3 regions of the Fictibacillus sp. KU28468 genome follow, and region 3 is predicted to be linked to each of the others. Evidence: predicted binding sites of a transcription regulator. Region 3 holds the regulator's gene; each other region holds the start of a gene.
What was found. The regulator LexA, encoded in region 3, represses DNA repair genes until DNA is damaged. The targets are predictions, from matches to a motif close to CGAACATATGTTCG.
Positions count from the first base shown of each region.

Region 1 (10,548 bases), 680 kb from region 3:
AAGCATGTAATGATATCCCTTTCTTGGTTCGATTAATCCTTATTTTTTGTCCGAAATCTTGTGTCATATTGCACCTCCTTAATTTCACTGTATAGGAAGTTTTGCTTTTTAGACTTCCTTCAATAAGGTTATTTATTTACCTTGGAGCAAAGCCATTTTTGAAGCATTCATGACGAGTGCTGTTTTTGGATAAAAAAGGAATAGGAAACTTTCTGTTGAATTATTAAAATTCGAAAGGGATTGTTCAATAGGAGAGGATCTTTTTCATTGGGGGCACTTGAATTAGAATTCTCTCTTTTTTTAGGCTGTTTTGGCATTAATTGTAGTTTTTCTTACCCTTGTTCAACTAACGTGCAGGTTAGTTGAAGAAGAAGGAAAGCAGTTAAAAGTAGGCGGAAATAAAACAGAAAAAAAAACCCCTGATTAGATAGAGGTTAAAGGAATATCATCTTGAATAACTTTATTTATTACAGCTAACGTAGATTCAATATCATTATAGGTATCAATATTTCCATTGTTAAAGTATGTGATCTTGATACAATTTCCTTCATAGCACACGGTAAAGATAGGTGAATTTAGGTTATCTTTAAATGTTAGAGTTATTTCGCAATCACTGTAAAATACCAGGGTTTTTAACATTGTTCTGATGTGTTCTAGAGACATATTTCTTAGTCTCCTTCCTTAGTAGGAAGTGACTAAGAAAAGTCTAAGGTTTCCAATATTTTATTACTCGAATTTACCTTAACACTTTAATACTTTATAGTAAATAAATTATCTGAAAAAGTCTAATGCATTATCTTCCTGAATTGGTGATGAATAACTAATCCACTTACTGCCAGTTCATACTTTTGTTGTTCAACTAAAGGGGCAGGTTAGTTGAAGAAGGAAACCATAGGTCAACTAAAGGTACGCTTCAGCAAACATTAACCGATTATTTTCAGGAACTGTGACCATCTTTTTTTGGGGGAAGGAATTATCCTTCCTTCATTATGAAAATAACTAAGGGATATGATTTCGATAGGGAATGGTTTGATTTCGGTGGTTACGCTGTTTTAGCATTGTAGCCCTCTAAATCTTATTCAACGGGGCTTTAAATTTAAATTTAGGCTCTGTCAAACGTTATTGTTGATATTTCATCAAAAAAAAGAACCCATTTATGAGTTCTTCTTGCAAGGCATCTTCTTTAACTAAAGCACTCGTTAATTTAAGTGAAAATAATCACAATAACAAAAACGAAAGTAAGGTACCCCTCTTATTTGTTGAGGTCTTGTTAGAATAATGTTTTTATTTTTTCTCTTATATTGTTTATAACCTTTTGTCCTGTGTTTACCTCTGTTAGAGTAATATCCCACATTACAGCATTGGTAATTGGATTGGGGTCCTTGTTAATTATTTTTATGGTAAGGTCATTTACGCCATCTAAAGGGATTTGAAAATCCTCCTCGCCTGCCAATGATAATCCTAACGAATAAATAACTGTTCCGCCACTGATGAATTCTATATCACTACCTTCTGTGCTTGCAGCGTTAATTACATTGTCTGGTATGGCGACATAGCCTGTTATGTTTTTATATTTGCCATCTAAGTGATACGTGAATTCATTGTTTTTCATATTATTTCTACTATACAGATTTATTTGAGGCGTAACCTCTCTCCGATCTACTTTAAAGCTGGACAAGCTTTCATCCCACTGTACAGATCCATCTTTTAAAATCAGTTCATTCAGAGCTGCGGTTTCCCCTCCCCCTTTTTCTAGATAATTATTGATACCGCCAATAATTATAATAGTGCCAAGGGCAAGTACAATAGCCATTAAGATTATTTTGCAAGTCCCTTTTGGTTTATCTCGGTCACCTGTGATCATTCGCTGTGCCGCAAATCCTACCACAGCACCTAATGAATTAATTATGATATCGTCTATATCAAAAGCTCCCAAACCAGAAAACATTTGCAGGGTTTCTAGTATTGTTATCGACAAAATAAAAAAGCTTATAAAGCGTCTAAAGCTATAACGAAACAGGAGTGGAATGATAATCCCAAAAGGTATGAATGCTCCAAAATTCCCGAACTGAAAAAACCAATTTTGAAAGTCTCTTCCCATTGGATAATGCAATTGAATTCCTTCAGGTATTGCGTTAAATCGTAAGCTGGAGTCTTGCCCTAGAGAACCTCTATTGAAACCAAGAAACAAGAAATAGAGGGTCAAAGCTGTATATAATGTTAACAACACAATCGTTGTTTTTCGCAACTTTCCTTGATACATAATTACAATCCTTTCTTTTCTGGATAGTGAGTCTCGTCTACAGGTGAACTCGAAGCTTTAGAGGAACTTGAACATTCCCCTAACACCTCAATGATTAAAGTAAACTGAAACTCCATAATAACCCTCTCGCACTCGCACGTTTTCCAATTATACGATTAATAAACATTGTTGATTGTGGAGTTTCAGTTTTTTATCAACTCTATTTTACTAATTCTTGTTGAGTTAACCTGCCGCGTTAGTTGATGAAGAAAATCAACAACATAAATTAACAGAGCCTAAATTTAAAACAAAAACGGCAGAAGTTCCTGCCGTTTTACTGCTTTGAAGTATCAATCATCCCAGACCTCATCCATCAGGTCTTCGATTTCTTTTCTCAATTTTTCAGTTTCTTCTTTATCAACGACGATCTTATCATCTTTAAAATAGATCACGTCTCCGATCTTTGCTTCTTCAGGAAGGGAAGAACGAAGTATGTCTTTGGTTTCATTGCCGATCTCGATGACAGCATACTCGCCTTCAAAGCGGTCAATAATCCCCTTAACTTTCTTCATTACTTTTTCTCCGTTTTTACAGATAACGTGCTGCCGTTTGTTGTAAACACAATAGATCCCTTTTGGTCCGTTCTTAAGATTTTTGCTGGTTTCAAACGGTTCAAAACTTCTTTCGTAGGGTGACCATAATGATTTTTACCCACAGAAATAACCGCATATTGCGGTTTCACCTTTTTAAGGAAAGCCGAGCTGGATGATGTTTTCGCTCCATGATGCCCAACCTTTAACACGTTTGCTTGAATGTTTTGCTTAGAGTTGATCATATCGGTTTCTGATTTGAACTCGGCATCTCCTGTGAAGAGGAATGACTTTTTCCCATGTACCAAGCGAAGAACGGCACTCCAGTCGTTCAAATCACTTTTGCTGTATGTTTTGACAGGAGCAACAAATGTGGCCGTAGCTCCTTTGAGTGGAACCTTAACACCTTTTGTGGCAGTTTTAATTTTAAGTCCCTCGTGTTTAACCGCAGCCAAGAATTCTTTGTACGCGATACTTGTATGCGATACCTTTGGTGCATATACCGCTTTAACTTTGAACGCCTTCAACACTTCATCTAAGCCGCCGATATGGTCTGCATCAGGATGAGTAGCAACCATCACGTCGATGTCTTTGACTTTTTGTTTCTTCAGATAAGCAACAACGTCGCTGCCGTCTTTATTCCCACCATCGATAATCATGTCATCACCACTGTTACTGTGGATGTAGGCCGAATCCCCTTGGCCAACGTTAATGAAATGTACAGCTGTTGTTTTTGTAACAGCGGTAGTAGGTGTACTTGAAAACAACAAACTGCTGCTTAGTGCAGCAACTAGACCGATTGATAATTTCTTTGATTTATTCAATTCATTCTTCCTCTCTTGTATGTAAATCCAAATGTAATTCTAACCCATTTATTGAAAACTTTCTATACCGTAATAATAAAAAAGATTTAAATTTTTAACTAATATTGGTAAATTAGAGTTGGATATATCAATGCTGAAAGTGAATGTCCTCAACAAAGTAATCACTAAATAAGGTGGTAAGATTCAGCATGAAGAATTACATTTCGAGTACAAGCAGCTGAATAAAGCCTTTTATTTCCTTCAAGAGCAATATGAAGAAGCTGTGAATCAAAAAGAAAATATCAAGGTAAACTATAAACCGTCGAAAAAAGCCGAAAAGGAAGAAATAAATATCGATGATTTTCATCAGGTATTTGACGAAGAATACAGCAAAGATTATCAAGCAGTTGGAATTGACAATACGATTGAAGAAGCAGAACGGATGGCGAAAGAATCCCGTTCCATCATCCATGTAAATCCTGAAATGAAAGAAGTATTGCATCGTTTGTATCCAAACAAATAAGGAGGCAATTTAAGATGAAGATTACTGAATCAGCGAAACCTGCGTTACAAGGTGTTTTTCAAGCAATTATTATTGACTAAATGTAATAATACTGGTTATATATGTTATAAAAAGAAAATTATTACGGGGGATTTATGGATAGTTATTTAGTAGTCGATAGGTTGAATTCGATTCAACATTATGCAAGCTCGTTAAGCTATGATTTATATTCAGGATTTAGCGATGTATCAAATGCAATTGAGAGTGTTGATGGAAGTTTTGGTAGAATCGAAACAAGTATCGACAATGTTTATGAGGGTTTACAAGAAATAAATTATGAGCTATATACTATCTCTAATGGAATAGAGAAAATCAATAACTTTTTAGAAGAAAACAGAAAGCAACAATTTAAATTCCATTTTGAAACCATGGAGAAATTAGGAGATATTGAAAACCTAATCAAAAATCCAAATGAGACCGAATCCAAGGAAAAAACCAAGGTTGCTCTCGATTTAATCCAAATTGATGAATATGAAGAGGGGATTTCATTACTGTTTGAAGCCATTAAAATTAATCCTATGAATGCTGAGGCACATTTTGCTTTAATGCTTCATTTCAATGAGAAAAAACAAAATGATAACGTCTTAGAATATGGATTAAAGGTCTTAAAACGTTTGGACATTAATAAATCAGGACAAATTTATGCAGAAACCATTAACCTAATAAGTCGTCTTTACTTAAAAAAAGGGGAATATGAATCGGCTTTTTCTCTTTATCAAACGATGTTCTCACATCATAGAGGAAATGAGGAAGAGTATTATAATGCTGTATTGCCTGGTTTACTCACTGGAAAAGTTGCTGATGCAAGAACCTATGTGAATAAAGTCATATTTAGTAATCAAAAAAAATTCGGTTTGTTTTTAATCGACCAACAATTTGAGCCTGTAAGAAAAGAATTAAATGAGATTTTAGAGGCAGAAAAGAAAAACTTAGAAAAAAACGTCAACAACCTCATAGAGTTGGGATTAGAAGTTCATCAAAAACTTCAACACTCCTATGACTTACTTGATACCACCGAAAAAGCATGTCCTGATCTTAATAGTTACGGAAATAGTTACGATTTTAGTGGGTATTTCGCTAGGATGAAAACACCTATCAAAGATATTCAGAATCGATTATTGGACGAATATGTTAATCCGATGAAAGTACAGATGGATAAGGGGTCATTTGAAAGTTTTCGTGAAATGCAACGTCTTATGTATGATTTTATTTACGATGAATCTGGAAATAGAGTGAAAGTAACTCAATTTAAAAGTGTGTTTGAACAAAAAAACCGCCTGAAAGAAGTGTGGAATGAAGAAATAAAAAAGGCTTCTGATAAAGTAGATACATGGAAAATGGAAGCAACTGAATATCGAAATTATCTGAATAATGTTTTAAATACTAAGACATTGAAATCCATGTTTTCTCCTTCTGAAAAGAAACGGTTGAAATCATCAAGAGAATATTGGGAAGAACAGGTTGAGGTGTCTGAACGTATAATTGAAGATTATCAAAAAACTGTTGATGAATTAATAAGGTTTAAAGAACCATTGATTAATGCCCTAGATGGTATCTTCGATTTATCATTATGGGATAAGTTAAAGGATAAAAAGTATAGTGGTAGAGTCAATTTCGATAATATCCATTAATATCCTCCTCTTAGTACACAATATAGGTCAACTCTTCTTTGATATTTACTCTATAATTATACATCAAATTTAGATTTTGATAAAAATGAAATACGCACATTAATTAGCAACTAATTTATTACTTTGACAACATCCATTGTCACTTTGCTAAAAGAACAAGGTGCAAAAAACATTCGTTTCTATTTTGCAGGATCAGGCTGTTGTGGTCCTCAAGTAGGATTGTCAATTGATGAGCCTGCTGAAAATGATATGGTTCAAGAAATCAATGAGATCTCTGTTGCCATTGATGCAAACGTGAAAGAGATGACAGATTCCCTTACACTTGACCATCAAGAAGGTGGATTTGTTCTTGTAGGTATGCCTGAAAGCAATTGTTGTTAAAGAAAACCCCACTCTTGGAGTGGGGTTTTCTTTATATTGACATAATGGCATTATTATAGGCTGTTTTTTGTTCAACTGAAAAAAGGTAATTCTCTTGTACTTTTCAGACATCACTTTCAGTTCTCCAGTTTTTATTAGTTCGAGGAAAATAGGATTTTCACTGGTATTTTCAATTTTTCTTATAAATCGGACCAATCATCAAAATGATGATTGGTCCGATTTTTTATACAGGTGTACTTTATAAACGCCTCACAGGATACCTAGGCCTTGGCAGTAGAATTTCTTTTTACGAGTAAAATAATAATGCGGATTAATTCAATCCAAACCAATGGAACGATAATAAAAAAGAGACATAAATAAATGATTGCTAAGATGATATTCCAAATGACTCGTTTAGCAACTAATCGGTGAGCTAATAATGGCTTTAAACCATACCTACGAAATAACCTCGGTAGGAAAAACAATAGTAAGACAAACAGGAAAACTAAAAAGGTCCAGAATGGCGACGAAGGTTCTTCTGCTGTTTTGTTTGTTGAAGAAGAAGCAAGCTCTTTCGGTTTTGATTCCTTTTTAACAGCAGCAACTGTTTCTGTTTTCTTTTTGTTGTCTGTGTCTTCCTTTTTTAATGAGACTTTTTTTACCGTTGTTTTCTTAGTTTCATCGTTCTTTTCTGTGGTTTTCTTTGTTACTTTGGGTTTATTGGATTGGTACATACCAATGTAATTCTTACGGGCGTACTCCATGGCTTGCTGAATTCTGTTTTCATACTTGTAGGTACCATAATCATAGAAATCTTCAACAAGACCTGCTTTTGTGATCGCTTCTTGTTGCAGAGTATTTCCTACCCAGACCCAAGCAAGCAATCTGCCATATTTATCGTAAAGGGTACCGCCGTCTGGCTGTAACGAGATATTCCCTTTTTGATTTAGGCCCTTTTCTCCAGAATTAAACGGGGCAGGTGTATCCGCAACCTCTGGCAAATGGACAGGTTCATCACATTCTTGATGAATCGCCTTAATCATTTGTAAACGATTTTCAAACAGCTGAACTTCTAGCTTGTTTTGTTCCAGTTGCTGGAGTTTTTCATGTTCTCTTTGCTGTCGGTCAAGCTCTCTCTGATACTGATAAGCTGTGGACCTATGCCGCTTACCAGAACTTGAATATTTGGAATAGGATAAGCCCGTTCCTGGAATACTGGCCGTCACTCGACTCCCTCTGGAATTAACACTATTACGAGGCCCTTTTCCACCGACACTTGCACCAATCCCACTTTTACTGACATTCATCTTACACCAGGTGCCACTTTGAAACTCTTACTAAATCCAATGCCCATAAATATTAGGCTCCTTTGGCAATTAAAAAGACCTATTCATAATTAATGAAAGGTCTTTGGCAGTTTTAGCGTTCACATGCTATGTAATCTTTGTCTCGATCTTTGCTTTTATTGGCATCATACAGGGCTTTTGAAACATAAGGTTTGTAATGGGTTTTGCCGCCTTTGTTTTTCACATTCTTGGTTCTGGCTACGCCACCTTTGTAGTCCTTGTTCAAAGCGGTACAGTTTTTGTACGTTTTTACTTTTGTGACAGAAGTCTTAGCTTCCACATTTACACCACTAGATAGACCAACCACTAATCCGCATGTCAAAAATACGGCACTTAGTTTTTTCATGTAACCCACTTCCTTTTTTTGTATGTAAAGTTATTGTATAGTATGAAATTTGATACTGCAATAACTTTTTTGGTAATAAAATCCTAGTAAAGGGTCTAAGTGTATGCTTTTGAAAAGTACATTAAACGCATTATCAATGCCTTTGGTTGAATAAGAACACAACTGATGTCATAGAAAATAAGAAGGGAACAGCTGTGAACAGTTGAAAAGGGGGAAAACCTTGAGAAAACGTTACGCTTCAACTCTTATATTTTGTATACTGTTTTCCATGGTTGGTTGCAATCCCATTAGTAAAACAAAAATCTCAGTTGTAGCACAAATTTCAAAATTAAGTGATAAGCAGTTTGAAGAAGTGGGAACTGAAGGTTTAAAGAATTCTTCAAAAGATGATTTTCGTAAGTTTACCTTTCATTTTAAAATGGAAAATCCACCTGATACCTCACGAAAAATTGAATTTCCTAAAGGAATAGCTTGGAAGAATTCTATAAACTCGGTGGATGGAAAAGTCAGGTACTGGTTTGGTGAAGAATACCAACAAGATAATGAAGGTGAAAATTTCGCACTTTATCATAAGGACTTTCTCTTTTACTCCAAAGGGTTAAGCGAAGATGAGATAAAAGAAGCATTCGACTTCATTATCTTGAAAGTAGCTTGGAAGACGAAAGATAAGAACCAAGGAGAAAAAGAATATAAGGTGAGCAAATTAATCAAATTTAAATGAACGTTAGCTTAAAAAAGGAAAGCTCAAGAGCTTTCCTTTTTTGTAAAATTGGTTTCAAAATGTGTCTTATGTCTTAAGTATTCTACATACGATCTCTTCTCGGTATCAGTTAGGACATAATCTTTTGAATTACTCCATGTATGATTTAGGTCATCCTGAGGGGTTTTTTTTGTTTCTTTGTCTCCATTATTCAACTCTTAATCACCTCCGTAATTACAATTAATTGTTAATTACGACTGAGTTAGACAAATTCCTGCAAATGATATCCATCTTTTGTAATTTATTTTCAGTGTTAATCGAACGTATATTCGCATATAATGAAATTAAGGAAGGTGATGAATATACTTCGTGACCGAGGGAAGATGAAGTGGCAAGGGATGTTTATGCCCGAACATGTAAAGAGTCTGCGGGAATTTGATTGGGACAATAAGAGGAAAACTAAACCTGAACTGGATGAACAGCAATTGGAGGTTATGGAGGAAACTATCTGCGAGGCAATGGCTGAAAATTTGGATTTATGCTTTACCTATTATAGAGGTGGAGATTTTCGTTTGTTGATTGGGAAGGTTCATTACATTGATCCTTACAGGAAAGAGCTGAGAATTGTGGACTTTCATAACGAGGTACATAAGGTAGTTTTTACAGATTTAGTTGATGTGAAAGTAAATCGTAATTAAACATTAAAAATGCTGTCAATTTCTAAAAAATAAATGTTATATTATGGAAAGGAGGGGTTGTATGAATACGAAAATTGAAACTTTATATAATGAATTTATAGCGGATGAGAAACTCAAGAATGGGACTAAATATGAAAGAATGGCTGCGGTTGTTTTTAAAATATTAAATGTCAATGATGTTGTAATTCACGATATGAAATTACGCGGGGATGGCAAAAAAACAGCTCATCAAATTGACGTAACTATTGAACAAGCATCAGTTTCAAAAAGGATTCTAATCGAATGTAAGGATTATGATAAAACAGTGGGGATAAGTATTATAAGAGATTTTTTCGGAGCAGTATCACAAATTAAACCAGATGATGCAATAGTTGTTACAACGATGGGTTATACACAAGGAGCTCGGAGCTTTGCAGAAGATGAAGATATAAAACTGGCCATTCTTAAGGATTTTAAGGAGGAAGATTGGGGAAATCGTATCAGGAAAATTCACATAAGAGGAATAATGACATTTATGAAAACCCCTACTTTAGGCTGGGTGTTTTCTGATGAGAAGGAATTAGAAAGAATTAATTCTTTAATAGGTGAAGAAGTGGGAAAATCCAAGGAAAAAAGAGATGTTGATACGGCTGAGACCTTTTTTTATAACAGAAATGGAGATCAACAAGAATCATATCAACAAGTTTTAAAACCAATATTCAACTTACTTCCAAGAAATCCTGGTCAAAAAACCAGCGGAAGATATGAATTTGACGACATAAAATATATTAAGTTAAATGGAATTTTAGTAGGTATAAGAGGATTTGATTATGAATATGAGAGTGATCAAAGTATATTTCATAGCATTATCGATGAGGGTGAAAAAATTGCCTTATTATTATTTAAGGTTTTGGATGGTACAATCGATAAGATAATATTTGATCAGGACTTAGATAAATGGACTTTCAATGCAAATGGTGAAGTAATTGAAAAGAACAGGAATGATGACAAAATAATATAATAAAAATGTAATTTAGCGATCATAAGCTATGTAGTGTTTGTCTTTATCTTGCATCATAAATAGCTTTAAATCATAAGGTTTAATTTTAAAAGAAAGCCTAATAACAAACATAGGACAACCGAACTGCTTCATATACATCCTCTGAGGTGATGAAGCAATTGTCAAAACACCTAGAGTTCGTATATCACCCTAAGAAGGATCAGGCACAAGAAGCAAACTGTGAGAAAGCAATGAAAGAACATCAGAAGTTAATTTGCTTTTTGGTACAAA
Region 1 is NZ_CP110666.1:1,743,249-1,753,796, forward strand. It holds gene OKX00_RS08940 (helix-turn-helix domain-containing protein) at 1-67, opposite strand, end outside; gene OKX00_RS08945 (VanZ family protein) at 1,271-2,263, opposite strand; gene OKX00_RS08950 (DUF3006 domain-containing protein) at 2,593-2,814, opposite strand; gene OKX00_RS08955 (ComEC/Rec2 family competence protein) at 2,814-3,656, opposite strand; gene OKX00_RS08960 (hypothetical protein) at 3,919-4,158, shown strand; gene OKX00_RS08965 (tetratricopeptide repeat protein) at 4,293-5,828, shown strand; gene OKX00_RS08970 (iron-sulfur cluster assembly accessory protein) at 5,952-6,209, shown strand; gene OKX00_RS08975 (DUF4236 domain-containing protein) at 6,470-7,495, opposite strand; gene OKX00_RS08980 (excalibur calcium-binding domain-containing protein) at 7,608-7,880, opposite strand; gene OKX00_RS08985 (fructose-bisphosphate aldolase) at 8,101-8,601, shown strand; gene OKX00_RS08990 (YolD-like family protein) at 8,937-9,278, shown strand; gene OKX00_RS08995 (restriction endonuclease) at 9,340-10,278, shown strand.
Region 1: OKX00_RS08990 (YolD-like family protein) is a predicted target of LexA. The motif match lies at 8,899-8,912, and genes of this name have one in related genera.

Region 2 (10,548 bases), 600 kb from region 3:
CTTCAACATTTTCTGTTATTAACAGAATAAACTGTGAATATGTAAAAAGATACTATTCTATCATTATACTGAAAATCAGGGAAGAAGGTATAATTAATTCTTTTTATTTGTTTTTCAGGGCAGATTAAGTGAGTGAATGGTCCAGGATGGTTACAATAAGAGTGGAGAACAAGATAAGGAGCTGATCATATGGCTGAACATACCTTTCATTTAAAAGCCAACTGGCCAGGTTTGCGAAATGATGTAGGTGAAATTGAAACAGGGAACCTGAAAATGAAAATCTCGATTCCTCCTGAAATGGATGGACCAGGAGTGGGTACCAATCCTGATGAAATGCTGCTTGGTGCAGCAGCAACCTGTTATATTATTACTCTTGCTGCCATGATGGAGAGAAGCAGCCTGGATAAAGAAAAGCTTACGATGGATTCAGTTGGGGTCGTGGATGTAACAAAAGGTGTGATCACGTATAAGAAAATCATACATCGCCCTGTTATTGTTTTAAAAGCTGAGGCGACACAGGCAGATCAGCAGCTCGCCAAAAGGCTGGCTGAAAAAGCAGAAACTTCATGTATGATCACAAGAGCCATACAAGGAAATGTCGAAGTGGAGCTGGAAGCAACCATAACAACAGCATAAAACAAAAAACCAGCATGTGAAAATTTTCTTGCTGGTTTTTTAGTCTGTTCTGCCATCCAGTAACCAGTATCCGCCCGCCACTTTTCCTCCAAAGATAAAGATGTTCACTCTCAGATTGAAAACAGTATGATCAGTACAAGTGAGAGTATGAGATAAAGGAGTTTATTCAAGAACACACCACATAACGTTATGGCATACCCGTCCATTCATGCTCCAAAATACTGAAGAGCAGCGAGTTCCGCCATCCACCTCCCATCTTTAGATCTTCTCTCAGTACACCTTCTTTTGTCATTCCTAATTTTTCGAGAACTCTTGCTGACCCTTCATTGTCAGGGTGGCACGTTGCATAGATTCGATGAAGACGCAGTACGGTATAACCCAAGTGGAGTAGAAGTCTGCCCGCCTCGGTTGCATAGCCTCGGCCCCAATAATCAGGATGGATGACATAGCCGATCTCTCCGATTTTGTTAGTGAAATCCCTGATGTTCAGTTCTGCCACTCCGATCAGTTTTTCATCTTTTTCTTCAATGATCGCAAAAGCATAGCGAGACCTGGGATTATGCTTTGTATCTTTTATAACCTGGCCCATGAATTCCAGCGTATCTTCCTCGGCATTTGGGCCCCACGGCTGAAAGCGGCATGTGATCTCCTGAGAAGCGTACGCATGTACATCCTTCCAGTCGGTTATTCGTAATTCCCGTAATCGGATTCTCTTTTGTGTCTGTTTCTCTGCCATGAGTTGTTCCTCCAAGCTGTAGTGTCCTTATTTAGATGTATTCTTCTTTCCGAAGAAATTTTCCTTGTTTTAAGAAGAAAGGGCAGGGTTGCAGGAAGATCTCATTGTCATATCGAAGGACTACTATGAAAATAAACATGATAAAAGGAGATTTAATATATGGAAAATCAAGCATCAAAATGGATGGACTATCATCTCTGGGCCAACAAGAAATGGTTTGAACATTTAAAGAAGCTGCCAGAAGAATGGGTGAAGCAAGAAATAAAAAGTGTGTTTCCAAGCTTGATGGATACATTGGTTCACATGCTGAAAACGGATCTGATCTGGCTATGGACGATTTCTGGAAGAACATACGAAGAAACGATCCACTCGCTGAATGAATGGAATGAGAGGCTGGAAGGCGTATCATTGATTGAAATTGAGAAATTATTTATGGAAGTATCCAGCAGCTATAAGCTGTATTTAAACGGGATAGAAGATCCACTTCAGGTGATCACGATTTCGCATCCGAAATTCGGGGAAGCTAAGGCGCCGCTGCAGGATTTTATTCTGCATGTTGTCAATCATGGAACCTACCATAGAGGAAATCTTACCGCCATGCTCAGACAGATGGACGGGGCAGGTGTGTCTACCGATTACATTTTTTATTTGTATGAAGAGCAGAACCTTTTTGCACAGAGCGGGGAGACGAGTCTGTAAGAACATTTTATTCATGAAAATAAAATGGTATAATTAAAAAGAGTACAAATGTTCGAATCTATGGATTAAATGAAGCATAATGACGAATATATGTATGCTTCAAGGAGTGAACCATGAAACTTATTATCGCTGAAAAACCATCACAGGCCCAAGCTCTTGCAGGGCCTTTTTCTAAGGTTAAGAAACTAAAAGGATATTATGAGATTCCTCCTCAGGAATTTTTTCCTGAAGGAGCCTATTTAACATGGTGTGTCGGCCACCTTCTGGAACTTGTTCCGCCAAAGGACTATAAACCGGAATGGGAAAAATGGAAACTTGAAACGCTGCCGATGATGCCGGACCGTTTCAGGTATAAAGTTTCTCCCTCTAAATGGGATCAATTTCAAACGATTAAAAAGCTGGCTTTTGAACCCGGAGTCACTGAAATCATCGGTGCGACCGATGCGGGTCGTGAAGGAGAACTTATCTATAAATCTCTTCTCCTCAATATGAACTGCAGAAAACCGGTAAAGCGCTTATGGATCTCATCATTAACAAAAAAAGCAGTCTTGGATGGATTCAAAAACCTGAAAGAAGGCCAGGAAACGCTCCCCATCTTTTTTGAAGCCTATTCCAGAGCCTGTGCCGACTGGCTTGTCGGGTTGAATACGACGAGAGCCTACACACTTTTAATGCAGAAAAAAGGAATTAGAGAGACATTTCCGACAGGAAGAGTCATGACACCGACAGTCGCGCTAGTTGTTAAACGCGAACATGAGATCGAGAAGTTTAAGCCGGAACCTTTTTTTGAAGTGATCGGTTCATTTGATGTGAATGGAAAGAAGTACAGCGGAAAATGGCATGATAAAAACAGCAGCCGCCTCAAAACGAAAGATCTGGCAGAGGAGATCAAAAAGCGGACTGAAAATCAGTCTAGTTCCGTGGACAGCATAAAAAAGGAGAGAAAAGAATACCATCCGCCGATGCTGTTTAATCTTTCTGCTCTCCAAGCTAAAGCGAATCAAGTGTATAAGTACTCCCCGGAAAGAACACTGAACATTACAAGCGATCTCTATTTAAAAAAAGTGGTCAGTTATCCAAGATCGGATAGCCCGTATATCACTGAAGAAGAGGCGAAAATGATGCCAGGCATATTGAAGCAACTTGGTGACCTTAAGGAATATAAACATCTCCTTCCTTCACCGAAGCGATCTCTCATAGGGAATCCGCGTTTTGTAAATGCTGAAAAAGTATCTGACCACTATGCCATCATTCCAACGGAAAACGTGGCTAATCCTGTAAAGTTAAGCCGAGATGAGCGGAACATATACGATCTGATTGTGAGGAGCGTGATTGCTGCCCACTATGATAAGGCGATTATGGATACCACTACAATCGTTACAAAAGTAAATGAGCGGGATGAATTCATTTCAAAAGGAAAAGTCATCGTACAGGAAGGATGGCGCAAGGTCCTTTTTGAAAACAAAAAGAAAGAAGATAAAAAAGAGGACGATGAAAACACCCTTCTTCCGGATCTAACTGAAGCCGACAAAGGAAGAGTGGAGAACATTGCAATCCGGGAAGGAAAAACACAGCCGCCTAAACGCTACACGCTCGGAAGTCTCGTCACCCTCATGAAAACAGCCGGCAAAACGATTGAGGATGAAGAGCTGAGCAAGGTGCTCGAACAAGTTCAAGGTCTTGGGACTGAGGCGACACGAAGCAGCATCATAAAAAAAATTGAAGAGCTGGATTACATCAGAGTAGAAAAAAACCAAGTATTTGCGACCGAAAAAGCGAAGGGATTAATTGCCGCGATCGGTGAAGAATCCATTTTGACATCTGCTGAAACAACTGCGGTTTGGGAGCAGCGGCTCCGTGAGATTGGAAGAGGAAAAGCAGATGCGAAACAGTTTATGGAGCTGACCCGCAAAATGACAGAAAAAGTGATCAGCGATGCCATTGCCGGTGCTGCAAGCTGGAAGGTAGAGAATATTCCGTTGTCTAAAACAGCAGAACCCATCGGCAATTGTCCGTACTGCGGAAAAGAAATCATCTATATTAAGCGAAATGACTTCTATGGATGCAGCGGCTATAAAGAAGGGTGCAAGTTTTCCATTTCCGGCAAGATCGCACGGAAAAAGCTATCGGCAGCTCAGGTGAAACGCCTGTTGGAAAAGGGCGAAACCACCAAGTTAAAAGGGTTTAAAAGCAAGCAGGGCAAACCGTTTGCGGCCGCCCTTACCCTCAATAAAGAGACCGGGAAAATTGAATTCAAAATGTAGAACATTGATAACATAAAAAAAGGATGCCCAGAAAGAAAGCTGGCCATCCTTTTTCTTATTTTTTAAATCGATATGGAACAGTAGTAACAACCACATTTCTTTTATACAGAAGATAAGCCCTGATGAGCAAGCTTGACTGGTTATGAAGAATGTTGTGCCAATTCTTTTTCGTAATGAATTGCGGAATCAGCACCGTCACCCAATAGTTCGATTCTTTTGCCTTGTGTTGGGCAGTATCTATAAATTTGGTGAGCGGCTGTATAATGCTCCGGTATTGTGAGTGCAGTGTGACGAGACGGATGTCCGGCTGCCACTGCTCCCATTTCTCTTCAAAACGTCTTTCCTCCTGTCGGTCAAAGGCTACATAAACGGCAATGACCTGGTCAGAGAGGGTTCTAGCGTAATTAAGTGAGTTTTCAACCACCCGAGTCATCCCGGCAACCGGAACAATGATAACATTTCCTTCGATGGCGAGGGGCGGATGTTCTGATTCCAGGCGAAGCTGGTCACCGACGTCCTTATAATGGCGATGGATCCGGTGGAACAGTAGGATAATTAACGGCAAGAAGATCAGAACGGACCAGACTTGAGTAAATTTAGTGACAAAAAAGATGATGAGAACGGTCAGGGTGATCAAGGCACCGATCAGATTGGCCGTTAGTTTTGAAATCCAGCCCTTTGGTTTTTCTCTAAGCCACTTTAAGATCATACCGGTTTGTGACAAGGTAAATGGAATGAATACCCCTACGGCATATAAGGGAATCAAGTTCTCAGTCTGCCCTCTGAACGCAACAATCAGAATGATAGAGCCGATGCCGAGCGTAATGATTCCATTTGAATAACCGAGGCGGTCTCCGCGCATCGTGTACATTCTCGGCATGAATTTATCTGCCGCCAGGTTATAAGCGAGAAGAGGGAACGCTGAGTAACCAGTATTGGCTGCAAGGACTAGAATTAGTGCGGTTGTTCCCTGGATAAAATAATACATATAGTTACGGCCGAACGTTTCTGCAGCAATTTGTGAAACAACGGTTTCCTCTACTTTAGGTGCGATGCCATACCAATAAGCAAGGAAGGTAACTCCAGTAAATAAAACAGCTAATAATGATCCCATCATGATCAGCGTTTTGGCAGCATTATTCGGCTGGGGCTCCTTAAAGTTCGGAATAGCATTAGAGATTGCTTCAACTCCAGTAAGAGCAGAACATCCAGAAGCGAAAGCTCTGAGAAGCAGGAACAGCGTCAGACCAGCAACCGGTGTACCGACAGGCGTGTGTGCAGATGCAGGAACACCTCCGGTTGCAATATGGTAAAGACCGACCCCGATCATAATGATAAGGGCCACAACAAAGAGGTAAACCGGGTAGGCCAAAATACTCGCCGACTCCGTTAAGCCTCTAAGATTTAAAATCGTAATGAGAATAACGAGCACTACGGCAATCACGACGTTATGCGCATGGAGGGCAGGAAAGGCTGAAGTGATGGCGTCTGTTCCTGCAGATACGCTAACAGCTACGGTTAATATGTAATCAACGAGTAAAGATCCCCCGGCAACCAGACCATAATTGACTCCCAGGTTTTCTTTAGAAACGACATAGGCTCCACCGCCGTGAGGATAGGAAAAGATAATCTGCCGGTAAGATAATATAAGTGCCAGTAATAGTACAAGGACTCCAATTGCGATAGGCAGGGAATACCAGAAGGCGACCGTCCCAAATGTTACGAGTACCAAGAGAATCTGCTCAGTTCCGTAAGCAACAGAGGAGAGCGCGTCAGATGAAAGAATTGCCAGCGCTTTCAACTTATTCAATTTATGTTCTCCGGCCTCGTTAGATTTTAACGGACGTCCGATTAAAAATCGTTTCAATGAAGTTAACATGATTCACCGCCAAGAATTAATTTTGAATGATAAAGTATGAAACCCTGAAAAAAAAGAAAGTTGTAATCTTTTAATTTTACCCATTTTACATTTATTCTTATACTTGTTCGCGTAATCGAAGAACAAAAAGGGTAGTATGAAATAAGATACCCAGAGTTATAAAGGAGAAAACAATGATGAACGAAAAACAGATGGCAGGCGAAAAAGCTGCTGATTTCATAGAAGAAGGAATGACAATTGGCCTTGGGACAGGATCTACTGTCTATTTTATGCTTCAAAAACTGGGGGAGCGGGTAAAGGAAGGACTTCAGATTAAGGGAGTATCCACTTCAGATTCCACAACAAAATTGGCAGAGTTACTTAATATACCGCTTATCTCCATTAATGAAATCGATCAAATCGATCTTACCATTGATGGAGCAGATGAAGTAGATGCTGAATTGAATGGGATAAAAGGAGGAGGTGGCGCCCTGCTGTATGAAAAAGTAGTAGCGAGCATCTCTTCCAAAATCATATGGATCGTTGATTCCGCTAAACGGGTTGAGTCACTCGGTACATTTCCCCTGCCAGTAGAGGTGCTGCCATTCGGATCTCATCAGGTTTTCCGTCTGTTTGAAAAAGAAGGGCTCCAACCGTCTTTTCGAAAAAAGGAAGATGCTTATTTTATAACAGACAGCGGACATTATGTGATTGATTTAAAAATGGAAAGTATCAAACATCCTGAAAAAACCGCTTCTTGGCTCGATGGGATCACAGGCGTAGTGGAACATGGTCTGTTCTTAAATATGGCTGACCTTTTGATCGTAGGAGAGGCTGGCGGCCCAGCCATCATTCATCGAAAGAAATGATAATTTTTCAAAAAAAAAGATTGTATCAATGTGGATAATACTGTATATTCTATCTTAATAAAACTGAACGTTATGAAAAGCTTTGAAAGGAACATGAGTGATTCTGGCCGGTTGCACAGAGAGGAAGGGTGCTGAGAACTTCCCAACGCAGGAGAATCGCTTACCATCCATGAGCTGTATCGGTGAAATAAGACTAGCCTATACCGCAGCCGCTGCGTTAAAGCACTGGAGCCATCACTTCGTTGTAAAACCTCTTGATGGGAATCTGGGTGGAACCACGGGTAAAACGCACTCGTCCCTATTGCCGGGGATGGGTGCGTTTTTTCTTTTTCCCTTTCCCGAAATAGAAAATAGCTGTGAACAGGACAAGAATGACTCAAACCGGTTATACAGAGAGGGAAGGAAAGCTGAGAACTTCCTAACACAGGAGAGTGATTTACCGCCTGGGAGCTGAATGGGTGAAACTGGATTCCATTAGCCCATTCCGCATGAGCTGCGTTACAGCGAATGGAGCCGTCAAATGCAATTATGGCGGGAACCAGGGTGGAACCACGGGTATAAGCACGCTCGTCCCTAGATTAGGGATTGGTGTGCTTTTTGTTATTCAAAAACTAAAATGGAGGGTTATAAGATGAAAGAAAATCAGATCAGCATTCAATTTCCCGATGGTTCCGAAAAAAAGTACCCGTATGGTGTATCAATGGATGAAATTGCGGCTTCAATCAGTCCTGGTCTTAAAAAGAAGGCTGCAGCAGGAAGGATAGACAATGTCCTTTACGACCTGAGCTTCACTATAGAGAGGGCCGCGGCCGTAGAGATTTTAACACTTGATTCCGATGAGGGAATCAACATCATGAGGCATAGCGCTGCACATGTCCTAGCTCAGGCTGTTCAGCGGCTATATGACAATGTAAAACTTGGAGTGGGGCCGGTCATTGAGAATGGGTTTTACTATGACATGGATGTGCCGGTTTCGATCAGACTTGAAGATCTACCTGCCATTGAAGCAGAGATGAACAAGATAATCAAAGAGAATAAAAAGATTGAGCGGATTGAGGTTTCAAGGGGGGAGGCAGAGGAATACTGGCTTGGAAAAGGGGATCTTTTAAAGCAGGAATTGCTCAACAATATCCCTGATGATGAAGAGATTACATTTTATAAACAGGGAGAGTTTATGGACCTTTGCCGAGGACCGCATCTTCCTTCAACTGGCCTTATTAAAGCATTTAAGTTAACTTCTGTATCTGGAGCCTACTGGCGGGGCGATTCGGAGAATCAAATGCTGCAGCGGATCTATGGAGTTGCTTTTTCCTCAAAAAAGGAACTCGAAGAGCATCTTCTCATTCTTGAAGAAGCAGCAAAGCGAGATCACCGCAAACTCGGAAAAGAGCTTGATCTGTTTATGTTTTCTGAAGAGGCTCCTGGAATGCCATTTTTCCTGCCAAAGGGCCAGTTGTTAAGAAATGAACTGGAACGATTTTTGAGGGAATTTCAGATGAGTCACTCCTTTGAAGAAGTAAGGACACCGCTTATGCTGAATCAGCGGCTGTGGGAGCAATCGGGCCATTGGGATCATTACAAGGAAAATATGTATTTCTCACAAGTGGATCAGGCTGGTTTTGCATTAAAGCCGATGAACTGTCCAGGGCATATGCTCATCTATAAAAACAAACGCAGGTCGTACCGGGATCTTCCCTTAAGACTCGCAGAATTCGGCCAGGTGCACCGGCATGAATTCAGCGGAGCGCTGAACGGGCTGCTGCGTGTAAGAACATTTTGCCAGGATGATGCCCATATCTTCGTTGCACCGGATCAAATTGAAAGCGAATTAGAGTCAGTGCTTGATGTCGTGGGTGAGGTGTACCGAACTTTTGGATTTCAATTCGAGGTTGAACTCTCTACTCGTCCAGAGGATTCGATGGGGGATGAGAGGCTTTGGGAAAAGGCAGAGAATGCCCTTGAAAATGTTCTGAAGAAAGCCGGATTGAATTACAGGATCAATGAAGGTGATGGTGCATTCTACGGTCCGAAGATTGATTTTCATATCCGGGATGCCATAAACAGAAGTCATCAGTGCGCGACAGTGCAGCTGGATTTCCAGATGCCTGAAAAGTTTGATCTCCATTATATTGATGAAAAGAATGAAAAACAGCGTCCGGTCGTTATTCATCGCGCGATTCTCGGTTCAATTGACCGTTTTTTAGGAATTCTGATTGAACATTATGCAGGTGCGTTTCCATTATGGCTGGCACCGGTCCAGGTGAAGGTTCTACCTGTGTCATTATTGCATCACCAGCCCTATGCAGAGGATGTGGTTCAGAGATTGAAATCTGCAGGAATAAGAGTAGAAGCTGATTTGAGAGAAGAAAAGCTGGGCTATAAAATCAGAGAAGCACAATTACAGAAGACACCCTTTATTTTAGTTGTCGGAGATGAAGAGATAAAACGCCAGGGTGTAAATGCCAGGAAATATGGAGAGGAATCTTCCGGTTTTATAGAAGTGGAACAGCTGATCAAACAGCTGCATGAGAAAGTTGAAAATAGACAATAACCATAAAGAAGAGGAGTTTTTTATCATGCTAAAGGGGTGTGATGAGAAAGCGCCTCTTTTTTTTGTAATGGCTGTGCGAAATCAGGTTATTTTAGGACAACCATTCAATTGGGAAGCATCATGGTCATTTTTATGCAAAAATGAAGGATTTTGAGTAAATTTTCATGCTGGAGTCCTTAGCCAGATGGTTCAGTGGGCTATTTTGGCTTCTGCAATATCTTTTGCGGAGGTATGAGCGCCAGACTAGTCACTTACACCTGAAAAAATCGTAACGACTTTTTTTTATTTAATTACAGATTATTGTTCAAAAATACGATCTTTTACGAAGATCAGCCGGTTTTTTTGTTTGGCAGGTAGCCTTACATAAGAAATACTGTCCAGAAATCCCAAAATACTGTCCAAAAGCGGAATTTTACTGTCCAAAATAAGAATTTACTGTCCAAAACCCCAATAATACCAGCCAAACCGATATTACGGTAAACTACCTCGAAAAATGGGTTTGACATTTTCTTGAATATCGGTGTATTATATCACTAGTACACTAGTTCATTAGAACAATGTGAAATGGAGGACTGTTTAATGAATCCTTGGTTAGGACAATTAAAAAAAGAATACAGGCTCGGAAAAGGCGGAGCGCTAGGTGCTTTAATTGCTTTGCTTTTATATTTGGGGCTTGGAGTGTATACAGCATGGAGGATGGGCAAACCTGAAACCTTTTTTGCATTTTGTGCGTTTGCGGTGATGATGCATGTAGTCTATATGGCAGGATATTTATGTGTGAGTTACTTTCTCGAGCAAAAAACAATGCATTTATGGCTGCAGACCCCGCTGTCTGTCAGTAAACTGCTTTTGGCAAAGCTGGTAAACGGGTTCGCGGCACTTGCCCTTTCGCTATTCATAACGAGCGTTGTTACACTTATCGCAGGAACGATGGT
Region 2 is NZ_CP110666.1:3,029,089-3,039,636, reverse strand. It holds gene OKX00_RS15810 (OsmC family protein) at 190-636, shown strand; gene OKX00_RS15805 (GNAT family N-acetyltransferase) at 824-1,372, opposite strand; gene OKX00_RS15800 (DinB family protein) at 1,532-2,071, shown strand; gene OKX00_RS15795 (type IA DNA topoisomerase) at 2,185-4,335, shown strand; gene OKX00_RS15790 (APC family permease) at 4,391-6,214, opposite strand; gene rpiA (ribose-5-phosphate isomerase RpiA) at 6,391-7,062, shown strand; T-box leader at 7,410-7,640, shown strand; gene thrS (threonine--tRNA ligase) at 7,694-9,613, shown strand; gene OKX00_RS15775 (hypothetical protein) at 10,193-10,548, shown strand, end outside.
Region 2: OKX00_RS15795 (type IA DNA topoisomerase) is a predicted target of LexA. The motif match lies at 2,155-2,168, and genes of this name have one in related genera.

Region 3 (10,548 bases):
AACCCATTATTAAAAGCACCGGAAGGCAAACCGAGTGATGTGGAACGTATAAAAGAAGAGAGTAATTATTTACGGGGTACGCTGAAGGAAGTGATGCTTGACCGGATCAGTGCAGGTATCCCGGATGATGATAACCGCCTCATGAAGCATCATGGCAGCTATTTGCAGGACGACAGAGACCTTCGTACAGAGCGGCAGAAACAAAAGCTTGAACCAGCTTATCAGTTCATGCTCCGCGTAAGATTGCCAGGGGGAGTGGTGACGCCTTCTCAATGGCTGGTTTTGGATCAGCTGGGCAACCAGTATGGTAATGGAACATTAAAATTAACCACACGCCAGACGTTTCAAATGCACGGCATTTTAAAATGGAACATGAAAAATACCATTCAGGAGATCCATGCATCAATGCTCGATACGATTGCAGCTTGCGGTGACGTAAACCGTAATGTGATGTGCATCTCCAATCCCTATCAATCAGAAGTTCATTCTGATGTGTATGAATGGTCCAAAAAACTCAGTGACCATCTCTTGCCAAGAACAAGAGCGTACCACGAGGTTTGGCTGGATGAGGAAAAAGTAGCAGGCACTCCAGAAACAGAAGAAGTTGAACCGATGTACGGACCGCTTTACTTGCCGCGTAAATTTAAAATCGGCATTGCAGTTCCACCTTCCAATGACATTGATGTCTTTTCACAGGACCTCGGTTTAATCGCCGTAGTAGAAGATGGGAAGCTAATTGGATTTAATGTGTCCATTGGTGGAGGCATGGGAATGTCACATGGAGATAAAGCAACCTATCCGCAGCTGTCAAAAGTGATTGGTTTTTGCACACCCGACCAGATTCTTGAGGTGGCTGAAAAAGTCATTACCATTCAGAGAGATTATGGAAACCGTTCACAGCGTAAGAACGCCCGCTTTAAATATACAGTCGACCGGTTAGGTCTTCAAACCGTTAAAGAAGAGCTGGAAAACCGTTTAGGCTGGAGTCTGGATGAAGCGAAAGACTTTTCTTTTGAAGATAATGGAGACCGGTATGGCTGGGTACAGGGTGTGCAGGAGAATTGGCATTTTACTCTGTTTGTTGAAGGCGGCCGTATCACGGATTTTGAGAACTGCAAGCTGATGACCGGTTTAAGGGAAATCGCGAAGGTCCATAAAGGGGAATTCCGTTTGACCGCCAACCAGAACCTTATAATTGCCAATATTACGAGAGAGAAGAAACAAGAGATTACAGAGTTGTTGGAACAGTATGGAATGCTCGACAGCCAAAAAGTTTCTGCGATCCGGCGCAATTCCATGGCTTGTGTGGCCCTTCCTACTTGCGGTCTAGCCATGGCGGAGGCAGAACGCTATCTTCCGGTGCTAATGAACAAGATCGATAACATAGCTGAAGAAAACGGCTTGAGAAACGAAGAGATTACCGTTCGAATGACGGGTTGCCCCAATGGATGTGCCCGCCATGCGCTAGGTGAAATTGGGTTTATCGGTAAAGCGCCAGGAAAATATAACATGTATTTGGGTGCAGCGTTTGACGGCAGCCGATTGAGCAAAATGTATCGTGAAAACATAGGGGAGGAAGAGATTTTAAAAGAATTGAAGATGCTGTTCCCTAGATTTGCGAAAGAACGCGAAGAAGGCGAGCACTTTGGAGACTTTGTGATTCGTGCGGGCATTATAGAAGCAACGACGGACGGTACAAACTTTCATAATTAATATTATCCTTATAACTAAAACAGCGACCCAGCCTTGTGTGCGGGGTCGCTGTTTTTTGCTTTTTTTTATTGAAGTGTTCGATATACACCGATTACTTTACCAAGTATGGTCACATTTTGCAGCAAAATTGGAGATAAAGCGGCGTTTTCCGGCTGCAGGCGAATGTGGTCTTTTTCTTTAAAAAAGCGTTTTACAGTCGCTTCATTTTCTTCTGTCATGGCCACAATGATGTCACCGTTTTCAGCTGTTGGCTGCTGCTTGACGACCACGAGGTCCCTGTCGTAGATGCCAGCTTCTATCATACTGTCTCCTTCTACAGTTAACATAAAAACATTATCGTCTCCTACAACGTGTTCTGGCAATGAAAAATATTCATCAACGTTTTCGATAGCTGTAATCGGGGAACCCGCGGTAACTTTACCGATGATCGGTACATTAACTGATCGCGTTCTGTTTATGATCTGATCTGATTCGAGGCCGAGCACTTCAATGGCCCTGGGTTTGGTAGGATCACGCCTGATCAGCCCCTTTTTCTCAAGCCTGGATAAATGGCCGTGTACGGTTGAGCTTGAAGCCAGTCCAACTGCTTCACCGATTTCCCTGACTGAGGGTGGATAGCCTTTCGCGTTTACTTCTTCCTTAATAAAGTCCAGGATATCGATTTGTCTTCTGGATAATTTTGTCATGATTACACCTCATTCACTGAATACTCTTGAAAAAAGTATAGCATGCAGGAACAAGATATACAAACATAAGTTCGAAGAAAACCCTTGTAAAGAACAGGTGTTCCTATTATAATAAAAATTAATAAGAACACATATTCGCAAAGGGGAGATATACGATGAAGGGATTTTCACCGGTATTTATGCTATTATCTATTGTTGCAGCAGGTTTTATTATGTTCGCTTATCAGTCTCACGCAGAAGGATCCAGAGAATATATGGAGATTATCGTTAATAAAGGTGATTCACTTTGGGAGATCGCCGAAGAATATACGAAGGACAAAGGTTCAAATTGGGAATTTGTCAACTGGGTTGAAAAGAATAACGGAATACAGGCAGGAACCATTACCCCAGGACAGAAATTAACGATACCCATCAAGGCAGAAGAAGACAGGTGAGGCACAATTGAGATCGATCATTTATTGCAGAGTAAGCACCGAAAAGGAAGAGCAGACATCCTCTTTATCCCGGCAGGAAGATGAATTGAGACAGCTGGCATTCAGCCATGGGTTCGGCATTGTCTCTGTCATAAAAGATAGAGAAAGCGGATACAGCCTGGAACGGGATGGTTTGTTTGAGGTAATCGAGCGGGCCCAAAACGAAGAATTTGATGTTCTTCTTGTAACGGATGATACCCGCTTGGGCAGGGGGAACGCCAAGATCGTTCTTCTTCACGAACTTCAGAAGAGGAACATTAAAGTTTATACCTACAGCAGCCAAGGGGAATACCATCTTTCCGAAGCGGAGTCTATGGTGCTTGAAATCGTTGCCGTTGTAGAGGAATATCAGCGCAAGCTGCATAACTTAAAGATAAAAAGAGGAATGAGGAAGGCTGTTCAAAAAGGCTATAAACCACAAAAGAATTTAAAGAACATCCATCATGGAGGAAGAGACCGGAAGGTACTTCCGGTTGATGAAATCATACGGCTTAGAGGAATGGATCTTACGTTTGCAGAAATTGCCGTTACGCTAAGGGGTTTTGGATATGAAGCATCAAAAGCGACAGTTCACCGCAGGTATAAGGAGTATTTAGAAGGTGCTCCGACTGGAAACTCTACTTAATATTCGTTACGATAGGGATATCGAAGAAAAAGGAGAGGTGTTCCATGCTTACACCAGATAAACTGGAACGGATAAATTTTCTTGCCAAAAAATCTAAACAAGAAGGTTTGTCAACAGAAGAAGCCAAAGAACAAAAGCAATTAAGGGAAGAGTATCTGAAAAACGTCAGAACTTCTTTTCAAAATAGATTGCATTCATTGAAGATCATTGACCCGGAAGGCAATGATGTAACACCGGATAAGCTAAAAGAAAGTAAAAAAAGCCAGAACAATATGAAGCATTAAGTAAAAAGGCCTGATTTCAGTACAAAGAAATCAGGCTATTTTGTTGTTGCAAAATTCAGAATTTCGTATATACTGTTATATAACAACTGTGAAAGGGGAGAACACCTTGGCCTTTTCAATAACGGATTCTGTGGTCAGACTGTATAGTGAAATCGATCTTAATGAAGGTGAGGCACTCCGGTTATATGCGCGATATGCAGGCAGTGCAAGCAACGGCGGATACTCATTAGGCGTCATCCCAGCTCAGCCGGCAGACGGTGATGATATTCAGGAAATAAGCGGATTGAAATTTTGTATTAAACCGGATGACCGCTGGCTCGTAGATGATATGAAACTGGACTATGATGAAGGGGAAGATATCTTTTATTGTGAGTTCCCTGCGTTAAACTAAATAAAGGAACCTGTATTATAACAAAAAGTTATAAAGTTATAATGCAGGTTTTTTTATTTGTATCAAAGAAAGATTTTATGGGACACTATTGGTGGGCATTGTGCTTGTATAAAATGTCCAATATGTTTATGATGGTATCGAGAAATCTTTTACATATGTAGATGAAGGGATGATTAAATAATGTCTACTGCTTCAATTGACCAATTATCAATCAACACTATCCGTACCTTGGCTATAGATAGCATTGAGAAAGCCAAATCTGGACACCCTGGTATGCCAATGGGTGCTGCACCGATGGCTTACAGTCTTTGGACGAAATTCATGAATCACAACCCGGAAAATCCTGAATGGTTTAACCGTGACCGTTTTGTGTTATCTGCAGGGCATGGCTCCATGCTGCTTTACAGCCTGCTTCACCTTTCAGGCTATGACTTGTCCATGGAAGACTTAAAACAATTCCGCCAATGGGGAAGCAAAACGCCAGGACATCCTGAGTACAAACATACGGCTGGTGTAGATGCTACAACAGGACCGCTTGGACAAGGGATCGCGATGGCTGTAGGTATGGCAATGGCAGAACGCCATCTTGCTGCTACTTACAACAAAGACGGCTTTGAAGTTGTTGACCACCATACGTACTCTATCTGTGGAGACGGAGATTTGATGGAAGGCGTATCAGGTGAAGCTGCATCTTTAGCAGGTCATCTTGGACTCGGAAAACTTGTTGTTCTTTATGATTCAAATGATATCTCTCTTGATGGAGATCTTCATCTTTCGTTTTCTGAGAGTGTAGAAGACCGCTTTAAAGCATATGGATGGCAAGTACTTCGTGTAGAAGACGGAACAAACCTTGAAGAGATCGAAAATGCGATCGCCGAAGCAAAAAAGGATACTTCACATCCGACGTTAATCGAAGTGAAAACAGTAATCGGATACGGTTCTCCTAACAAGTCCGGTAAATCTGCTTCTCATGGTGCTCCTCTTGGATCAGATGAAGTAAAACTGACAAAAGAAGCATACAACTGGGTGTTTGAAGAAGACTTCTTCGTACCTGATGAAGTAAGTGATCACTTTGCTTCATTGAAAGAAGATAGCAAAAAGAAAGAACAGGAATGGAATGAGTTATTTGCACGCTATGAAAAAGAGCACAGTGAAGCTGCAGCTCAATTGAAAACAGCGATCGATAACAAATTACCAGAAAACTTTGATGCGAATCTTCCTGAATTTGATAAAGCTGTTGCGACAAGGGCTTCTTCAGGAAAAGCATTGAATGCTTTTGCAAAAAATATTCCATGGTTGTTTGGAGGATCTGCTGACCTTGCAGGATCAAACAACACGATGCTTACTGGAGAAACAAACTTCAGCCGTGAAAATTACAGCGGCCGCAACATCTGGTTTGGAGTAAGGGAATTTGCGATGGGTGCAGCTGTTAACGGAATGGCGCTTCATGGCGGACTGAAAGTATTCGGTGCAACGTTCTTCGTATTCTCAGACTACTTGCGCCCGGCAATCCGTCTGGCTTCCATCATGAAGCTTCCGGTAACCTATGTGTTTACCCATGACAGTGTAGCAGTTGGTGAAGACGGCCCTACCCATGAGCCGGTAGAACAGCTTGCGTCCCTCCGTGCGATGCCTGGGCTTTCTGTCATCCGCCCAGCAGATGCATATGAGTCTGTTGCTGCGTGGAAGCTGGCTCTTGAAAGTGTAGATCAGCCAACTGCACTAGTTTTAACAAGACAAAACCTTCCGATTCTAGAAGGGACAAAAGAAAGTGCATATGAGAATGTCAAAAAAGGTGCATATGTTATTTCTGAAGCTGAAGGTACACCTGAAGCATTGCTTCTCGCTTCTGGTTCTGAAGTCAGCTTGGCGATCGAAGCACAGAAACAATTAAAACAAGAGGGAATCCAAGTTTCTGTTGTTTCTATGCCTTCATGGGATCGTTTTGAAAAGCAATCTGCAGAATACAAAGAGAGCGTTCTTCCTTCATCGGTAAGAACAAGACTCGGTATTGAAATGGCGGCATCTCAAGGCCTTCACAAATATGTTGGTTTGGATGGCGACACAATTGCGATTGACAAATTTGGTGCTTCAGCACCTGGAGAAAAAATCATTGCTGAATACGGCTTTACAGTCGAAAATGTATCCAATAAATTAAAAGCTTTATTGAATAAATAAGCTGTATAAACCCCGGAGAATATTTTCTCCGGGGTTTTTTTTTTTCGACAAAAGAAGTGGCCTCATGCTACAGCATAAGACAAGTATTTTGTAAAGAATCCATTATACTAATTGTAAAAAAGGGAGAGAGGTGGCGGTTTTGAGAGAGTATTTGATCTATAAGATAAAGGAAGATGTCGCCGAAGAGTATTTTGGGAAAGAAATCAAACTCTTTCAGCTGTTTTTGGAAGAATACAAAACCTTTACTCAGCAAAAAGAAGTATTGATGAAACAAATCCTGTACATCACCTCTCCGCTTCAGTTGAACCCTCTTCAATCGTTTATAAAACAGATGCTGCTCTCATCAAAAGGATTTCAGGCGGAAGTCCACTCTTTCCTTCTGGAGTGTGAAAAAAGCTCTGCGCGGCTCAGTTTTTCAGAACGTTATATGCTTCTTCAAAGCGTAGGCAGTTTTGAGGCGGAAACAGCCATTTTTGAAAACATACGAAAGTATGAACGCTGTTTTTTTGCGATGGATTTTAAGTATTACCGCTATGGCTGGTTGAATCCGTTAAAGGCTAGGTCAGGCTATGGGTCATAAATATTTTGGCGTGTATCTTGTAACTGATTGTCTTTTTATAGTAAACTAGTGCTAGACAACACGAAGGAGGAAGTTTTACTATGTTTTATTATATCCTTGTGGGCATTTTAGCGCTTCTTGCAGGAGTAGCAATTGGATTTTTCATTGCCCGCAAATACATGATGAATTACCTACAAAAGAATCCACCAATCAATGAAAACATGCTGCGTGTGATGATGATGCAAATGGGTCAGAAGCCGTCCCAAAAGAAAATCAATCAGATGATGAAAGCAATGAACAACCAGATGAAGTAAAAAGCCCGTACCAGCAGGCTTTTTTCATCAATTAAGATTAATCAGTTGATCATTCCTTAAGTCATTGGTTAATTTTTCGTATATCACGACAACTACCACTTTTTCTGCGTAAGATTCAGCAGAAAGGGTGGTTTTTTTAATGGAATTAGAAAGATTAATGGAGGAGTATTACTAGCAATTGAAAAAGGAAGTTGATCTTCTTTCAGTCAAAGGAAATTAATTCCTTTTATTGAATGGAGTAGATATAGAGCCGAGTCGGCTAGACGTATAGGTTTTACTTTACAGGGAGAAAAGTGAGTTAGTTAAGGATGGGGGAACTCTATGATAAAAATTTATTTGCATTTATACTCTAAAGGCGAAGACCATGGAGCTGCTGGATATTACGAATTTCAAACTGTCAAATCGCAGTGAGAATACTTAACTGACAATGAGAATCTGTACAAGGTTGAGATGGTAATTCATGCTCCAGGAAATGATTCAGCTGCAGCTGAAATATTTGGTGTTAAAGTGAATTTAGAGGAAGAGTTGTCGGAGAATATATCTTAGTTAGATTTAAAGAAAATGAGGGCAGGTAGAACGACGATCGCAATCGCTCACCGTCTGTCCACTATTCAAGATGCTGATCTGATTCTTGTTCTTCATCAGGGAGAGATTGTGGAAAGAGGAACTCATCAAGAACTGGTGGAAGCACGAGGCTTATATCACAAAATGTATTCCCTTCAGCAAAAAGGAAAGCTCTTCTATGATGCCAGATGATCCTCCCTGAGGAAATTTTCTTCATTTTCATTGAACTGGCGGTCTTAAATCTATAAACTAAAAGTATTACATAAAGAGGAGTAGACTTGATGGCAGACTTGAATATATGGCTGGCTTTTGGAGCTGGTTTACTGTCTTTTATCTCCCCGTGCTGCCTGCCGCTTTATCCGGCTTTCCTTTCTTATATCACAGGAATTTCAGTCAGGGAGATCAAAGAAGAAAAGGGAATGAAAAGAAAACAAGCCATGCTGCATACGGCTTATTTTTTGCTCGGTTTTTCGATCGTTTTTATCGTCCTGGGGTTATCGTCTTCATTCATCGGCAATATCTTTGTTGAATACAAAGATTTTCTTCGCCAGTTCGGAGCAATTATCATTGTTATCTTTGGCTTGATCATTTTAGGCTTATTAAAGCCGGCGTTTTTAATGAAAGACAGAAAGCTGGCTTTCAGAAACAGGCCTGCGGGATACATGGGCTCCATCTTGATCGGAATCGGTTTTTCTGCAGGATGGACACCTTGTACAGGCCCGATTCTAGGTGCAGTGATCGCTCTGGCTGTGTCCAATCCAGGAGCGGGCATGCTGTATATGGCTTTTTATGTTCTTGGTTTTGCGGTTCCTTTTTTCTTTTTAAGTTTCTTTTTGGATAAACTAAGCAGCATAAAGAGATATAATGTTCAAATAATGAAATCTGGCGGTTTTCTTATGGTCGCTATGGGGGTCATGTTATACTTTGACTGGATGACCAAGTTCACTTCGTTTCTCGTAAATCGCGTTTTTGGAGGCTTTCAAGGATTTTAAGAAGGATCACTCCTGGAAAGAAACAGCAACGATCTTATTTTAAAAACAACAACAATTTTTTGAGCCATCTGAATAAGAAAGAAGGAAAAGATTTTGTTTTTTATTGCAAGCAGTATACTGGCAGCCGTCATGGCTGTCACCGTTATTTTTGTACGTTTGAAGGCTACGAAAAAACCTGCCTCACTTAAAAAGATTATACTTCCTCCTTTTTTCATGTCCACCGGGTTTCTCATGTTTGCATTTCCTGAGTTCCGAGTTACCTGGTGGGAGGCAGGGGAGGCGTTCCTGGTTGGCTGTCTCTTTTCCATATTTCTGATAAAAACAAGCAAGTTTGAAAAGAGGGGAGGGGAGGTCTATCTTATCCGCTCAAAAGCTTTTGTGGCGATTTTGATTGCTCTTTTCCTCATACGAATGGCGATGAAGACGTACCTTGGCCATCAGATCTCCTATACAGAAACGAGCGGTCTGTTTTTTATCGTGGCGTTTGGGATGATTCTCCCCTGGAGAGTGGCGATGTATTTCGGATATCAAAAAGTGCTGAAATCATAAAAAAGGGGCTGTCCAAGAAGTCTTTAAGCTGTTGATTTCCGTTCCAGGCTGCTCGCTTTTACCGGCGCGAGCTCCTACTTTCGCGGGGCGTGCGGTGAGCCTTACCGGCGTGAACGCCTACTTTTTGGTGCAAGCACCGGCGGGAGTCTCACCTGTCACGCTAGGCACGAAGAAAATGTGAAATTCATTTTCGAGGAGTCTCGCATCTTCCACTTCAATTAACTTTTCATTGAAGATTTTTCAAGCCAAAAAGGGGCTGCCTGAAGGTCAATTTTCGACTTTCTGGACAGCCCCATAAAAAAACTCGATCACCAAATGGTGATCGAGTTTTTTTTATCCTAAAAGGCTCTTATAGGGAGAGAGGTCAATGTGCTTTTCGTTTAACTTTTTTATAAGCCATTTATGATCTCTTTTCGGTGTAGCGATAATGTATCCCCGTACTATAAGATCCTGCGTCATCACAGATGCTTTTTCCTGTATGGCAAGCTCGCCGATTTTTCCTGCAATCTTTTCACGGGCAACATCACGGAAAAGTTCGGGAACAGGTGTGACGAGTTCCTCCAAAAAGGCCTTTTGCTGCGGAGTCCATAAATGGATCGTCTCCTGGATATAGTAATCCTGCCAGTCCAAGATTGATTTTCCGTCTTTTTTCGGAAGCCGTTTCAAAAACTTTCGAAACATAAAATAACCGCCGATCGCAAACATTGAGATTAAAAATATTGTCCAGGCTGCAATGAATAGAAAAAAACCTGCAGACATGCTGTCCACCCCGATCAATAGGTTTCTTCAACCTTATTATGTATTCTCTATCAATTATATCTTGAGAAACAGGACGAAATCAATAAACATCTGGAAGTGTGTGAAGAGGGGAGGGAAAGATCGATTACGGGAAATAATTTTATACGACAAAAAATGACATCCTCCGAAGGATTATAACAGTTCGAAAATGGAACTATAACAGTTTATTCATTGGTACAGAAAGTTATTAACACTATAACAGGTCTTGTTGTGGATAACTGTAAATAACTTAAATTGTGGATAAACCTGGGATAACTAAGCGTGCATAAATATTCATGTATGCATAAACGCTTGGATAACCTGCTGGAAAAAGAAGTATACCTCCCTACCGTTTATGGATGCTGGGAAATAATGATCATGGCAGCAAGCGGGATGGCTTGACTTCACCTTGAAACTCACGTTACATTATCGGACAGAGAGTA
Region 3 is NZ_CP110666.1:2,428,212-2,438,759, reverse strand. It holds gene cysI (assimilatory sulfite reductase (NADPH) hemoprotein subunit) at 1-1,713, shown strand, start outside; gene lexA (transcriptional repressor LexA) at 1,779-2,399, opposite strand; gene OKX00_RS12660 (cell division suppressor protein YneA) at 2,555-2,833, shown strand; gene OKX00_RS12655 (YneB family resolvase-like protein) at 2,841-3,497, shown strand; gene OKX00_RS12650 (DUF896 domain-containing protein) at 3,542-3,781, shown strand; gene OKX00_RS12645 (iron-sulfur cluster biosynthesis family protein) at 3,888-4,172, shown strand; gene tkt (transketolase) at 4,353-6,350, shown strand; gene sirA (sporulation inhibitor of replication protein SirA) at 6,490-6,930, shown strand; gene OKX00_RS12630 (YneF family protein) at 7,011-7,223, shown strand; partial or broken gene OKX00_RS12625 (ABC transporter ATP-binding protein) at 7,785-7,979, shown strand; gene OKX00_RS12620 (cytochrome c biogenesis protein CcdA) at 8,069-8,779, shown strand; gene OKX00_RS12615 (CcdC family protein) at 8,870-9,328, shown strand; gene OKX00_RS12610 (hypothetical protein) at 9,360-9,509, shown strand; gene OKX00_RS12605 (DUF2621 domain-containing protein) at 9,662-10,087, opposite strand.